DNA from 2 places in the Halopseudomonas oceani genome. Region 1 is predicted to be linked to the other one. Evidence: riboswitches for the same ligand, from Rfam matches in the RefSeq annotation. Region 1 holds a riboswitch; the other holds the start of a gene.

What was found. A riboswitch is a leader RNA that binds a small molecule or an ion and turns the genes downstream of it on or off. The one in region 1 is predicted to bind thiamine pyrophosphate.
Region 2: it holds a riboswitch for thiamine pyrophosphate, as region 1 does, so the genes downstream of both, thiC (phosphomethylpyrimidine synthase ThiC) here and ACKPCU_RS12125 (sodium:solute symporter family transporter) in region 1, are expected to answer to the same signal.

Annotation. Positions count from the first base shown of each region.
Region 1 covers NZ_OY781932.1:2,571,354-2,579,265, forward strand. Annotated here, with positions in the region: gene ACKPCU_RS12110 (MFS transporter) at 1-1,128, shown strand, start outside; gene ACKPCU_RS12115 (3-hydroxyacyl-CoA dehydrogenase) at 1,167-2,123, opposite strand; gene ACKPCU_RS12120 (flavin-containing monooxygenase) at 2,141-3,649, opposite strand; gene ACKPCU_RS12125 (sodium:solute symporter family transporter) at 3,813-5,195, opposite strand; TPP riboswitch at 5,185-5,308, opposite strand; gene ACKPCU_RS12130 (GGDEF domain-containing protein) at 5,505-6,440, shown strand; gene ACKPCU_RS12135 (ammonia-forming cytochrome c nitrite reductase subunit c552) at 6,638-7,912, shown strand, end outside.
Region 2 covers NZ_OY781932.1:3,568,524-3,576,435, forward strand. Annotated here, with positions in the region: gene cpdA (3',5'-cyclic-AMP phosphodiesterase) at 1-514, opposite strand, end outside; gene ACKPCU_RS16740 (DUF1249 domain-containing protein) at 588-1,049, opposite strand; gene ACKPCU_RS16745 (NUDIX domain-containing protein) at 1,049-1,663, opposite strand; gene thiC (phosphomethylpyrimidine synthase ThiC) at 1,880-3,763, opposite strand; TPP riboswitch at 3,837-3,936, opposite strand; gene ACKPCU_RS16755 (TolC family outer membrane protein) at 4,158-5,594, shown strand; gene waaA (lipid IV(A) 3-deoxy-D-manno-octulosonic acid transferase) at 5,655-6,917, opposite strand; gene ACKPCU_RS16765 (FAD-dependent oxidoreductase) at 7,180-7,912, shown strand, end outside.

The sequences.
Region 1 (7,912 bases):
TATGCGCAGCCACTGGTCGGTCCGATCAGCCTATCGCTCGGCATGACGCCGGAGGCCAGCGGCCTCATCGTGACATTGACCCAGATCGGCTACGTGATTGGCCTGCTGCTGGTTGTGCCATTGGCAGACAGGCTCGAGAACAGGTCGCTGATCAGCGCGATGGTGCTGTTGTTGGCGCTGGCGTCGCTTGGCACTGCGCTGTCTGATTCTCCGCTCACCTTTCTGGCCTGCTCGCTGGTCATTGGCATCGGTGCGGTGGCGGTGCAGATTATCGTCCCCCTCGCAGCACACCTGGCTGCACCTGCGCGGCGGGGGCAGGTGGTCGGCAATGTGATGGGTGGCCTGATGTTCGGCATTATGCTGGCTCGGCCGGTATCCAGCTTTGTTGCGGATCTGGTCTCCTGGCGCGCCATGTTCTTCATTTCGGCCGGATTAATGGTTGCATTGGTGCTGGTCATGCGCCGGGTCATTCCGCGCCGGGTTCCTACTGCAAGCATGGGCTACCTGGCGCTGCTGCGGTCGATGGCAGCGCTGGCGCGGCACACACCTATTCTGCAGCGCCGAGCCTTCTATCAGGCAATGATGTTCGGGGCATTCAGCTTGTTCTGGACGACGACTCCGCTGTTGCTGGCTGGTCCGGACTTCGGGTTATCCCAGTCCGGCATTGCACTGTTTGCGCTGGCCGGTGTGGCGGGTGTGGTATCTGCCCCGGTTGCTGGCCGCTTGGCTGACCGCGGCCTTACCCGTGTCGCCACCATCAGCGCAATGGTGTCGGTGATGGTGGCGTTTGCGATGACGCATATTGTCGCGCCCGGATCTGCGCTATCGCTGCTGTTACTTGTGGTGGCCGCGGTGCTGCTTGATCTGGGCGTATCTGGCAATGTCGTACTGGGGCAGCGTGCGATCTACTCCCTGGGCGAGGCAGAGCGCAGTCGTTTAAACGCCCTCTACATGGCGACCTTCTTTGTTGGCGGGGCGATTGGCTCAGCGCTGGGCGCCTGGGCGTATGTCAGCGGTGGCTGGCTGGCCGCGTCCCTGCTCGGCGGCTCGATGCCACTGCTGGCGCTGTTGGTATTGCTGGTGGGTGAGCCGGGCGGGTATCACGAGCGCGAGGTTGAAGCCCAGTAATGGCATGGCGGGGCAGTGAAGCTGCACCGCCTTAGGCCTTAGTGGGGCAGCGTCAGCCTGACGACCTCGTCAACAATCTCCATGCCGGGCTCGGCGAGGAAATCCGGATCGGCGTAGGCTGGGTTCGGGTAGTTGTAGAAGCCGCTGCCGGTCTGCAGCCCCAGCTTGCCCTGATCAAGAAAGTTGTGCTTGATGTAGTCTGCGTTCTTGAGTGCTTGCTCGTCCTGATTGAGGTTGCCCCAATACTGAGTGACGTCGTAGTAGGTTTTCATTCCGACGACGTCGATCACGCCAAACGGTCCCATGCTCACTCCGCGATTCATCACCATGTAGGTTCTGTCGACGGTCTCCGGCGTCGTAATGCCGTTGGTGACGAGGGTTTGTGCAGCGGTCAACAATGGCACCAGCAGGGAGTTGATAACGTAGCCATTCTGCGGCTTTCGCACCGGTACCGGGATCATGCCAATCTCGATGGCGAACCGGGTAATGCTGCGCAGCGTCTGCTCGGCTGTGCTTGCGTGGGCCATAATTTCGGCCAGGTTCATGGACCAGATCAGATTGGCGAAATGCAGCGCGCAGTACTTGTCGGGCCGTCCGGTGTCCTCAGCGAACTGGCTTGGCAACAAGGTGGAGGAATTGGTTGCCACCAGACAGTTCGCAGGTAGCAACGGCGCCATGTCGCGGTATACCTGTGATTTGATCTCGGGGATTTCTGGGACCGCTTCAATAACCAGCTCGGCGTCAGCGACGGCGTCCGCCAGGTCGCTGCTGTAGCGCAGGCGAGCAAACGTCTGTTCGATTTGCTCCGGGCTTGCGCCGAGGTCCTTGCGATAAATATCCGCATACTGGTGGTGAGCAATTTGACAGCGCGCCAGTGCTTCGGAAAACAGATCATAGACCACAACCTGCTTTCCTTTAAACGCGCTGTGCCATGCAATCTGGGCGCCCAGAACGCCGGCACCCAGTACGGTGAGGTGGTTAACGGATGTGTTCAAGCGGGAGTCTCCACTAATCATGCCGCCCGGGTTCCAGGGCGAGCGTTGCTGTTGTCTGACTGTGCATTGCGAGGTAGAAACTCGAGGATGTCGTCCTCAAGCGATTCATTCAGCAGCATTTGACGGTCGTCTTCGTACGAGTTGAGCAGGCGCCACGGCGCGACTTGTCCCTGGCGGGGCAGCACCGTATCTGCACGCTGCACATAACCGGACTCAAGCGCTCCCAGTACCGATGCATTTTGTTCGGTGCAACCCTGGTAATCGCGTGGGGTAACTACCTGCATGCCGATTGCGCGAAGGTGGTTGATCAGCCGGCAGACATAACGTGCCGCGATATCCGACTTCAGGGTCCAGGGGGCGTTGGTATAGCCAAAGATCCAGGCCATATTCGGTACGTTCTGCAGCAGCACCCCTTTGTAGGTCATCTGCTGCTGCAGGTCGAAGGGCTTGCCGTCAATCAGCAGTTGGGTGCCGCCGAGCAGCTGCACTTTGAGTCCGGTCGCGGTGATGATGATGTCGGCATCCAATTCATGCCCTGATGCTAGCTTGATGCCGCGTTCGGTAAAGGTGTCGATCTGATCAGTGACCACGGATGCTTTGCCGCTGTTGATCGCCTTGAACAGATCGCCATCGGGCACGGCGCAGAGGCGCTGGTCCCATGGCATGTAGCTGGGGGTGAAGTGTTTCATCTGTGCCGGATCGTCCAGCTGTTTGGCGACCTGGTTGAGCAGGTGTTTACGCATTCGCTCAGGCCAGCGGCGTGCGGCCTTGAACAGCCAGCGCTGAATCAGAATGTTGCGCTTCCGGGCCATGCCATTGGCCCAGCTTTCGGGCATCACCCTGCGTAGTATTTCTGTGATCTTGTCATGCGCCGGCACCGTCATCACATATGAGGGTGAGCGCTGCAGCATGGTGACGTGTGCCGCCTGGTCGGCCATCGCCGGCACCACTGTAACCGCCGTGGCGCCACTGCCGATAACAACGACCTTTTTGCCCTTGTAGTCCAGGTCTGCTGGCCAGTGCTGGGGGTGGATGCACCGACCCTGAAAGCGCTCAACGCCCGGGAAATCGGGAAGGTAGCCGTTCTTGTGGTCGTAGTACCCCGTGCAGCTGATTAGGAAGTCGCAGCTGTAGTGGCGTGGCTCCCCGTTGCTCAGGTCGCGCGCACTGATGATCCACTGTTGCTGTTCACTGCACCATTGGGCCTGCTCGGTCTCGATACCAAAGCGAATCAGCTTGTCCACGCCATATTCACGCGCAGTATCGCCAATGTAGTTGCGGATGGATTCGCCGTCGGCCAGGGTGTTGAGCGCATTCCAGGGACGAAAGTCGTAGCCGAAGCTGAACATGTCCGAATCAGAGCGGATGCCGGGGTAGTTGAACAGGTCCCAGGTGCCACCGACGCGCTCCCGGCGCTCAAGAATGGCGATGCGTTTGCCCGGGCACTCTTGCGAGAGGTGCACCGCTGTCCCGATGCCGGACAAACCGGCGCCGATGATCAGCACGTCGACGTGCTCGTTGGTCATAGTGGTTTCTCTTTTTATTATGTGTTGCTTGCGAGAACTATAAGATTGCACGCCAGTGCCGGGATCGAGCTGGTCGAATCCGGAAAACAAGTCGACATTTATTGCCAACGATAGGGGATAAATGGGGGAGGCTCAGCCGCGCATTGCGGCTGAGTAGAGAAGGTCAGTGAGCAGTTTGCGGGCGTCGTGCCGGCAACAGTAGGGCACAAATAATGCTGACCAGCGTTGATGTCAGTAATGCTCCAATAAAGGGGCCCAACGTTGGAATAGCATTAGGGAAACTGGCGATCAGCAGGCCCTGATAGAGGCTGCCGGTAGTTATCCATCCCGGTAGCAGGGCGCCGACCAGGCCAGCCAGCCCGCCGAGGATCGCTGCCGCCGGCGTCATGCGCGACCAGAGACCGAGCAACACCGGAACGACTGCGGTTGCGCAGAGCAGGTCCGCGATCAGGAATAGCCGCAGAACGGAGTTACCTTGAAGAGCAAGGATGACCACGGGGATCATCAGTAGCAATGTAAACCAGCGCGCGGCGGACAGGCTTAGCCCCTGCTTTTCAGTCACCGCAAGTGAAACAATGGCGTTCTGTAGGGTGTCGACCGACGAGGCAACCAGGGTAATCGCCAGCAGCAGCGCGGGCAGGGAAAGCCAGCCAGGCGCATCATGCAGCATGGCGAAGAAGGGAATGGGTGGGGAGCCGACATCGGCGCCACTCATCAGGGTCAGAATGCCCAGGCCGCCAACGGCAGCAACAACCAATACGGTGGCAACACCACCGATGACAGCGCCACGTCCCAGCGCAGACTCATCGCGTGCTGCCCAGAGTCGCTGCCAGTAGCCTTGGTGGAACAGGTTGGCTGCCGTCACCGCGATGATCAGAGTCAGCGCAACGCCGAACGCGGCAGACGCTGGAATACTCGGTAGTACTGCGTCTGCTTTGATGCTCGGCAGTCGGGTCATGGCAACACCGCCAACCAGCAGCAACAGCGCAATCAGCAACCAGCCTTGCCAGCGGTCGGTTGTCATGCTGGCGCGCAGCCCACCCCATGCCGTGTATATCAGCGTGGTCAGTGCCACACCCACCACCACTAGGTTGCCATTGATATCAGACAGCATGGAGGTAATCGCCCCAATTGCTGTCAGCTCCGCGATCAGAAAACACGCCATATATAGCAGCGAGATGAGCCCGACCCAGCGGCGGACACCAAGACCATAGCAGTGCTGGGCGAATTCACCGATGCTGCGGCCTTCCGGCAGACGGCAACGAATCGCCGGGCCGCAAAGGGCGAAGACCAGAAAGGGCAGGGCCGCCCCGACTGCATAGCCAGCCAAGCCCAGCGGCCCGACCAGCACGCCGACTTCCGGCGGAGCAAACAGAATCCAGCCACCCATGCCTGATGCCAGGAAGGAGAGGCCGATAGCCCAGCTGCTCTGCGAATTGCGAGCGGTAACAAAGTCGTCAAGAGCTTCCTGGCCGCGTGAGCGCAGGCCGATCCAGACAAACAGCAACAACACGGCAGCCAGGGCTGCAATGGACAGGTACAGCATGTCGCGCTTCCTCCGCCGGTATGAGCCGGATCAGGTTCCAGGGTTTGGGCCAGCCAAGGCGTGGCCTGTTCTCAGCCCGAAGCGCATGACTTCGGACACCCCTGGCGACAGGTGGAATGGTATACAGGTAATCCGGTACATGATGTCACATATCTATCACCCATCGTTAGCCAGATGGCGGTATCGTTAGGGGTTTGCTGTTGGACTTGTTAACTAAAACAATCGAGTATGCCCACCGCATGGAGTAGCTTCGGAGCGCTCGTTCTTTGACCGGCTGCGCCTAAGCGCGCAGTCATTGCGGGTGCCATCATGAGCGACGATTCTGATGTGAAGACCGATAGCCCTGACGCGGGGCAAACGGCCATTGAAACCGTGCTGGACAGCCTGGATGCGCTGGTTTATGTCGCCGACATGCAGACCCATGAGCTGTTGTTCCTCAACGCTTATGGACGTGCCGAATGGGGCGAAATCGATAACCGAAAATGTTGGCAGGTGTTGCAAAAAGGGCAGAAAGGTCCGTGCACATTCTGCAACAACGCAATGTTGGTGGACGCCGAGGGCGCGGCGACTGGGGTACAGGTCTGGGAGTTTCGCAATACCCGGAATAACCGCTGGTATCAGTGCCGCGACCAGGCCATTCGCTGGCCCGACGGCCGGCTGGTACGCATAGAAATCGCTACCGACATTACCGATCTCAAGGATCTGCAGACGCAACTCACCGCTGCGCGCCTGCAGGCCGAGCAACTGGCCAACGAAGATGCGCTCACCGGGCTGGCCAACCGCCGCGCGTTGTTTGCCCTCGGCCGGTCGGCCATTGAGCAGGCTCGGCGCCAAGGCCACCCGGTAGCACTGATTGCGCTGGATGCCGACCGTTTCAAGCGCATCAACGATTGTTATGGGCATGCAGCCGGTGATGTCGTGTTAAAGGCGCTGGCAGAGGTGCTCAGAAGTCATACCCGTGCGGCGGATATCGCAGCCAGGCTGGGCGGCGAGGAGTTTGCTGTTTTGCTACCGGCAACCGGGCTGAAGGCTGCCCGCGATCTGGCCGAGCGGTTGCGGGCTTCCATCGAGGCGCTGGATATCGACTACCGTGGCCAGCGCATCCAGATGACCTGCAGTTTTGGTGTAACCGCTTCGGATGGTGGCAGCGCGACTCTTGATCAGTTGCTCAATGCGGCAGACCTGGTCACCTATCGGGCAAAAGCCGGTGGCCGTAACCGGGTTGAGGACGAAGTCTGCCGCTGATGCGGCACCAAGTCCAAGCTGCCGCTGGCCTAATTGCCGCAAGGTTCGCTAGCATGCCTGCACAACCGTGAAAAGGAAGTTGCCAGCCAATGGCCAATAATAAGAAATCCAGAGAGGCCGCCCCCGTTCCGTCGCTGTGGCGATTGCTTTTGCCGCTTGTTCTAGTCGCTGGCGCAGTCGTCGTCTGGTGGTTCAGTATGCGCACCAGTGAGCCGGTTTTGCCGCCTGTCGCGCCAGCGGTGCAACCGGCCGCTGTGACGCCGCCTGCGCTAGCTCGGGATTCAGTCGTTCTCCAGGATCGGCACTACGTTGGTCGTGAGGTATGTGCTGGTTGCCATGAGCAGCAGACTCGCGATTTCGACGGCTCGCACCATGATCAGGCGATGCAAGAAGCCAGTGCGGTAACTGTCCTGGGGGACTTCAATAATGCCACCTTCCGTTTTGGCGGGGTGACCAGCACCTTCTTCCAGCGTGACGGCCAGTTCCTGGTCAATACCCTGGGTCCGGATGGCCGCCAGCATGACTATGTTGCCGAGTACACCTTTGGGGTCTATCCGCTGCAGCAGTATCTGCTGGCGATGCCCGGCGGCCGTTATCAGGCGTTCAGTGTTGCCTGGGATGCGCGGCCAGCTGGGGAGGGCGGCCAGCGCTGGTTCCAGCTCAACCCTGATGTCAATGGCGACGACCCGGTCAAGGCGCTGCACTGGAGTGGCCGTCAGTTCAACTGGAACCTGATGTGCGCTGAATGCCATTCAACCAATCTGGAACGCAATTTCAACGCCGCGACCGACCGTTATGACACCCGCTGGGCCGAGATCGACGTGTCCTGCGAGTCCTGCCACGGCCCGGCGTCGGACCATCTGGAATGGGCCGAGACGCCTGATGCGCACCCAGACATGGCGAATACCCTAGGTCTTGCGGTGCGCTTTGATGAGCGTGAGGGTGTCACCTGGCAGCATGACGAGAACGGCACGCCCAGTCGCAGCAAACCGCGCGACAGCGAGAAGGAAATTCAAGCCTGTGCTGCCTGCCACTCCCGCCGTGCGCAATTGTTTGATGACCCGCAGGATGCCGGTTTGCTGGTGGAAAATTATCTGCTCGCTACCCTTGATCAGGGCCTGTATTACCCCGACGGTCAGATTCAGGATGAGGTGTTTGTGCATGGCTCGTTCCTGCAGAGCAAAATGTATCAGGCCGGCGTGACCTGCAGTGACTGCCACAACCCGCACTCGCTGGAACTCAAGGTCCCCGGCGATGGTGTCTGCCTGCAGTGTCACCAGGCCGACCAGTACCAGACGCCGAAGCACCACTTTCACAGCAGCGTGCAGGGCAGCGCCTGCGTGGATTGCCATATGCCGACCACAACGTACATGGAAGTGGATCCTCGGCGCGATCACAGCTTGCGTATTCCGCGTCCTGATCTGAGCGTCAGCCTCGGTGTGCCCAACGCCTGCAATCAGTGTCACAGCGAC
Region 2 (7,912 bases), 1.0 Mb from region 1:
GCAGTCCGATCGGCGCCATCCAGTCGCTGCCAATGTCAACCGGTTGATGGTGCAGGCAGACCATGACATGGCGCTCGCCTACCGAACTCAATGCGTCATCAACGATGGCCAGCTGGGAGGGCTCCAGACGGCCGGGCACGGCACCAAGGATACTGGTGTCAAGCATGACAATCCGCCAATTCCCCAAATCGACCCACGGCCGATTCAGACCCAGCGGATCGCCGATATGGCTCATCAGCTCAGCGTCATCATGATTACCGGGAATCCAGCAGCAGGGCGCTGGCAGACGCTGGCTGGCGGTGATAAAGCGACGGTAGGCCGCCTCACTGCCGTCTTGGGTAATGTCACCGGTGGCCAGCACCAGGTCCATTTCCGGCGTCTGCTCGAGCACCATATCGATTACGGCGTCCAGACTGGCCTGCGTATCGAGTCCGAGCAGATCACCGCCCACCTCGGCAAACAGATGACTGTCCGTCAACTGCACCACGCAGACGAAATCCGACCCTAACGACATTGTGCCCCCACTCATTGCTCCCTTGTTCTGGTGTAATCTTGGCCGTTGCTGCAGCAGGAATCCAGCGATTCGGTCACAGACCCTGACCGGCAAATGACAACGGCTGCGCGCTTTGTCCATAGCGCTGGCAATAGCCCAACCATTCGCCGAGGAACTGGTTCAGCTGAAATTTCTCATCCGGCTGCAGCATCTGCTCATTCGGATAGGGGTATACACCACGAAAGCGCCGTCTATTGTACGCTGCAACCACCTCAGCGAGCCCAGCATCGTGATACAGACGCACCTCCATGCTGGGCGGCGTTACCCAGTCCTGCTGACGCTCATGCGCCAGCTGCAGCGTTGAAGTATAGGGGCAACGCTCCAGCACGCGGATAACCAACGCCTGCACAGCGCCGTCACCAGCATCGACAACAATGCGGCGCTCATTTTCTTCATTCATTGATGACATCAGCTTGAGCAATTTCCAATAATTGCTCTCACACAGCGCCTGCAGACCGACCAGATCAACGTGATATCGAGGCTTGCGCAAAGTCATCATGGCTGTGGGTCCGCTTCGGCACGCAAGCGTTCCGCATGCAACTGCAGCCACTGCAACGCGATGATGCTGGCAGCATTGTCGATTCGACCAGTTTCGAGCGCCGCAACGGCCTCGACGCGCGGCCACAGGCTGACGCGGATATCCTCGCCTTCCTCGGCAAGACCGTGAATACCGCCAACGCCGCGGCTGTCGACCAGCGCACAGTACAGATGCACAAACTCGTCGCTGCCGCCGGGTGACGGGTAATAACGGATAATGGGGTGCAGCGAGCGCAGGGTCAGGCCAGCTTCCTCGTCAGCCTCGCGATGGGCAACCTCTTCCGGGGTTTCATCGGTATCGATCAGTCCGGCAACCAGCTCCAGCATCCAGGGATTGTCACTTTTCTCCAGCGCGCCGACACGCACCTGCTCGATTAGCACAACCTGATCCAGCCAGGGGTCGTAAGGCAGAACGCACACGGCATCGTGGCGCACGAACAGCTCGCGCCGTAGCACGGGTCCCCAGCCACCGTTGAACAGCCGGTGACGCAAATTGAGGACGTCGAGGCGATAGAACCCCTTGAAGCCGGTTTCCCGGCTGATGATGTCCACGTCATCGCGCGTAAAGGACAAAAGCACACTCCCCAGATCAGTCAGCTGCAGAGGGCAAGGCGCATGGCTGCCCCTGCAGGCTACAAGCAAAGCATAAATCCGCTCTGCTGCGCAGGCACAGGACAGAGCGAATAAGAGTCAGTCGCTTAAGCTCGCATATCTGACCGGCAGACGGCAAGGGTCCGGACGTGCCAGACCCGCAGCCGAAAGACGCGCGCGAAACGGATCAGTGCTTCCTTAAAGCTTGTGGTACAGCTGGGAGCCGGTAGTGCGGAACTCCTCCGACTTGGCCTTCATACCCTCTTCAACCGCCAGATCTACCGCGGCAATGCGCTGCTCGGCGGCGTACTCACGAACTTCCTGGGTAATTTTCATCGAGCAGAACTTGGGACCGCACATCGAACAGAAGTGCGCCACCTTGGCCGACTCCTTCGGCAGCGTTTCGTCGTGGTAGGCCCGTGCGGTATCCGGGTCGAGCCCCAGATTGAACTGATCTTCCCAGCGAAACTCGAAGCGCGCCTTGCTCAGGGCGTTATCGCGAATCTGCGCGCCCGGGTGCCCCTTGGCCAGATCGGCCGCGTGGGCGGCGATCTTGTAGGTAATAATGCCGGTCTTGACATCATCCCGGTTCGGCAGCCCGAGATGCTCCTTGGGCGTGACGTAGCAGAGCATGGCGCAGCCGAACCAGCCGATCATGGCAGCACCGATGCCACTGGTGATGTGGTCATAACCGGGCGCGATGTCAGTGGTCAGCGGGCCAAGGGTATAGAACGGTGCTTCGTCGCAGCATTCCAGCTGCTTGTCCATGTTCTCCTTGATCAGCTGCATCGGCACGTGACCCGGGCCCTCGATCATCACCTGCACATCGTGTTTCCAGGCAACTTTGGTCAGCTCTCCGAGGGTTTCCAGCTCACCGAACTGGGCTTCGTCATTGGCATCGGCAATGGAGCCGGGACGCAGGCCATCGCCAAGCGAGAAGCTGACGTCGTAGGCCTTCATGATTTCGCAGATGTCCTCGAAATGGGTGTAGAGGAAATTCTCCTGATGGTGCGCCAGACACCACTTAGCCATGATCGAGCCGCCACGCGATACGATGCCGGTAACCCGCTTGGCGGTCATCGGCACGTAGCGCAGCAACACACCCGCGTGGATAGTGAAGTAGTCCACGCCCTGCTCTGCCTGCTCGATCAGGGTGTCACGGAAAATCTCCCAGGTCAGATCCTCGGCGACACCGCCCACCTTCTCCAGCGCCTGATAGATCGGCACGGTGCCGATCGGTACCGGCGAGTTACGGATGATCCATTCACGGGTTTCATGAATATTCTTGCCGGTCGACAGGTCCATAACCGTGTCGGAGCCCCAGCGAATCCCCCAGGTCATCTTCTCGACTTCTTCTTCAATGGAGGAGCCTAGCGCCGAGTTACCGATGTTGCCGTTGATCTTCACCAGGAAGTTGCGGCCGATAATCATCGGCTCCAGCTCTGGGTGATTGATGTTGGCCGGAATGATCGCCCGCCCGCGAGCGATCTCTTCGCGCACGAACTCGGGGGTGATCTGCTGGGGAATGCCTGCGCCGAAACTGTGGCCGGCATGTTGCTCCTGGAGCAGCCCCGCCTCGCGCGCTTCCTGCAGCTTCATGTTCTCGCGAATCGCGACGTACTCCATCTCCGGCGTGATGATGCCACGGCGCGCGTAGTGCATCTGCGTCACGTTGCAGCCGGCCTTGGCGCGGCGCGGGGTACGCACGTGAGCAAAACGCATGTGATCAAGAGAACTGTCGGCTAGGCGTGAGGCACCAAAATCGGAAGTAAGGCCTGGCAATACCTCGGTATCACCGCGCTCGTCGATCCAAACACCACGCACGTCGGCGAGACCGGCACGCAGGTCAATGCTCGCCTGCGGATCGGTATAGGGGCCAGAGGTGTCATACACCAGCACGGGTGCATTGCTCTCACCGCCGAAATCGGTCGGTGTATCGGCCAGGCTGATCTCGCGCATGGGCACACGGATATCCGGGCGCGACCCGGTCACATAGATTTTGCGAGAATTGGGGAAGGGTTGGGTGGCAGCGCTATCGGCACCGGAGGTGGCGATGGCGGTATCAGGCAACTTGCTGTTCATTGTTGTGCTCCACTGCGTTGGGACGCGCAGGGAACCGAAAAGCCACGGCTGCGCCAGTCCTTGCGGACTCACGCTGGCCGTCTATCTCGATTCCTACGCCGGTGCTAGCCGGTTCAGGTTCAACGGGTATCATCTCAGCCCCCTGCAAGCAGGTGGCACCCCGTCAAGATGTCCGCACAGTCTAGAGATATGCTGCTGCCGTCTCAAGCCCACGACAGATATCCCTTTCCAACACTCAGAACAAAGCTCCCCGTGATGGCTGACAAAATCCGCGAAAACGTCAGCAAAAGTCGCTACAACAGATTGTTCCCAATTGTGTCACCCAAAGCAGCTTGACCCCGGCCCCCGAGCCTTTTAGCCTTGCCTGACCCCCTCTCATGCGAAGGATTTGTGCATGTTGCGCCCGCTTACCGTTGCACTGCTGCTGGCCGGTGTGTCCGCCCAGGCTGCCGCCAATACCGATCTGATGACCATCTACCAGCAAGCTGTGCTGAACAGCGCTGACCTGGCCGCTGCCGAAGCAGACGCAATGGCCCGACAGGAAGCGTTGCCACAGGCGCGCTCCCAACTGCTGCCAAACATTGGAGTAGCCGCTGGCGCCTCTCGCCAGGATCTGGAGATAGACAAGGTTGGTGGCGACGAGTACTCCACCCACTACTATCAGGCCAGCCTGACCCAGCCGTTGTTCCGCGCTGACCGCTGGTTCACTTACCAGGCAGCCAAGGCCGTCAGCCAGCAGGCCCAACTGGAGTTCTCTGCTACCCAGCAGAACCTTATCCTTGAGGTGTCGCAGGCCTACTTCAACGTCCTGCGGGCCTCCGACAATCTGGCAACCGCCAAAGCGGAAGAGAAAGCCTTCTCCCGTCAGCTTGAGCAAGCGCAGGAGCGCTTTGAAGTCGGCTTGTCAGCCCGTACCGACGTGCTGGAAGCACAGGCAGGCTACGACAGTGCGCGCGCCGCGAGATTGACCGCGCAAACCAATCTGGACGTCAGCTATCAGGCGCTGACCCGCCTGACTAATCAGGATTATGACAGCCTGTTCGGCATCAGCCACGAGCTGCCGATCCTGCCACCGACACCGGCCAGCATGCAGCAGTGGGTCGAAACGGCTGCCGAGCAGAACCTGACCCTGCAGGCCAGTCGTTACGCCATCGATAGCGCCGAAGATACTCTGCGCAGCAGCAAAGCCGGCTACGCCCCAGTAGTCGACGCGTTCGTGCGCTACAGCAACGACAACGGCGGTGCTTCCATCGCAGCAGCGGGTCAGAACAGCACCGATAGCGAGCTGACCAGCTTTGGCGTTGAACTCAGCATGCCACTGTTCACTGGCGGCCTGACGACCTCACGGGTTCGTGAGTCGACCTACCGCCTGACCCAAGCTGAGCAGAGCAGCGAGTCACAGCGCCGCCGCGTGGTTGAAAGTACCCGCAATCTGTATCGCACGGTTACCTCCAGCGTCGACGAGGTGGCCGCACGCCGCCAGGCTATTGTCTCAGCCAAGGCAGCGCTTGATGCGACCCAGACCGGCTATGAAGTAGGAACCCGCAATGTGGTTGACGTACTGGAAGCCCAGCGCAACCTGTTCCGCACCGTGCGCGACTACAACAACCTGCGCTACAACTACATCATCAACAACCTGAGCCTGAAACAAGCCGCAGGCACCCTGAGCCCGCAAGACCTGCAGGACCTGTCCCAGTGGTTGAACCCGAACTACGATCCGGATCGTGACTTCATCCCCGAGGCTACCGAAGAAGAAGCCCGGCAGATGTCGATGGGCGGCCGGCCACAGCAGCCGTCCGCACCGGCGAACGGCGACAGCAGCACGTTCTAGGTCCATCGTGCACAAACAAGAACAGCGCCCAAGGGCGCTGTTCTTGTTTGTGTTGCCAGATCAGCTCAACAGCCGCGCAATCCCCTCAAGCAGCCGCTCCAAAGCGCCCTGATTATCAGCCACCACAGCCTGTCCAGCCTGACCGGCACGTTGGCGAGCAGTATCCTGCTGCAGCCAATCCTGCACCGCAACCGCCAACGCGGTTTCGTCATCGACCACCTGCAACGCACCAGCCCCCTCCAGCAATTCGCTGATTTCGGTAAAGTTGAAACGATGCGGCCCAGACAGTACCGGCAGCCCCAACGCGGCTGGCTCCAGATAATTGTGCCCGCCGTTCGGCACCAGCGAACCACCAACAAAAGCCAAGTCAGCACAGGCGTAGAGAAACACCAGCTCGCCCATGGTGTCGCCGACCAACACCTGCTGATCCGCTGCGGGTAACGCCCCACTGCTACGCCGCACCATACCGAAACCAGCCTCACTGACCTGACGGGCGACCGAATCGAAACGCTCGGGGTGGCGCGGCACCAGAATCAGCAACGCATCAGGCAGGGCTTCCAGCACCCGGCGATGCGCTCGCAGTACCTGTTCATCCTCGCCCGCATGGGTGCTGGCCGCAATCCAGACAGGACGCTCACTGCCCCAGCGCGCGCGCAACTCCCGAGCCTGCTGCACCTGTGCGGGGTCCGGACGGAAATCGAACTTAATGCTTCCGGTGACCTGCATGTGCTCGCGAGCGACACCCAGCTCAACAAAGCGCAGGGCCTCTGCCTGACTCTGCACCGCCACCCAGTCCAGCGCAGAAAACATCGGCCGCACCAGCGCGCCAACACGCTGATAACCGCGCGCCGAGCGCGCAGACAGCCGAGCATTGGCCAGCACCAAAGGCACATGGGCCCGTTTGGCTTCGGCTACCAGATTTGGCCACAGCTCCGTCTCCATAATGATGCCCACCTTTGGCTGTAAACGGCGCAGCAGCCGGCGTTGCAACCAAGGCAGATCGTATGGCAGGTAAGCATGTCCCACCTGCCCGCCAAACAGCTTGCGAATCTGCTCTGAGCCGGTGGGCGTCATGCAGGTGATGGTAATCGGCAGTTGCGGGTAGCGCTCTAGCAGCTCTCGTACCATCGGCGCGGCGGCAATACTCTCGCCGACTGACACCGCGTGCACCCAGATGCCGCCGCGGCGAACATCACCACCCAGCGCAAAGCGCTCGGCCCAGCGCCGTGCGTACGCTGGGGCCTTGATCGCCCGGTACAACAGACGCAACAGAATCAGCGGCAGGCAGAAGAAGAAAAACAGGGTATAGAGACGACGGGCCATGAAAGCATCCTGTAGCAGCAAGGCGTCCGGTAGGGACTGCACTGAGGCAGCGCTGGGCTAGCGCTCAAGCATACATCTGACTGCGTTGCGCTGTTTGCCAATAGAACCACTATTGGCAAACAGCGCGCCGTGCATCTCCACGCTTGAGCACTCGCAGAGTACGTGTAGGGTTCATCAGCACTTCCATAGGGTAACAGATGTGACCCGCAGCGCCGGCAATGACTATACTAGAGGCCCTTTTTGACCTGAGCTGTGGGAGAACATGAGTACAACCCTGGACACCGATATCTGCATCATTGGCGGCGGCATCGCCGGGCTATGGCTCAACGCCCGCCTGCGCAAGGCTGGTTACTCGACCTTACTGGTAGAGCGCGGCGCCCTAGGCGGCGGCCAAAGTGTCAAATCCCAGGGCATCATTCATGGTGGCATCAAGTACGCGCTGGGCGGCAAGCTCAATGCAGCAACTGAAGCGATTGCCGATATGCCTTCCCGCTGGCGCGACTGTCTCGCCGGCACCGGCGAGCTCGACCTCAGCGGCGTGCGCGTTCTCTCACAGCATCACTATCTGTGGTCGCCGGGCAGCCTGATCAGTAATTTGGCCGGTTTTTTCGCCAGCAAGGCGCTGCGCGGCCGGGTTGATCAGCTCAAGGGCAAGGCGTTACCCACCGTTTTCAACGATCCCGGCTTCAAGGGCAAGGTCTATCAACTTGGCGAGCTGGTGCTGGATGTGCCTGACGTCATCCGGCGCCTGGCCGAGCTGGCTGGCGACAGCCTGCTCAGTGACAACAACCCGCACATCCTGCGTGACGACAATGGCGACATCGCCGGCGTGCAACTGGCCAATACCCGCATTCAGGCCCGCCGTTACGTGCTGACAGCCGGTGAGGGTACCGAAGCGCTGCTGCAGGACTGGGGCGTCAAAGAACCAGCCATGCAGCGCCGCCCACTGCAGATGGTCCTGGTCAAGGGCCCAGACCTGCCTCCGCTCTATGCAC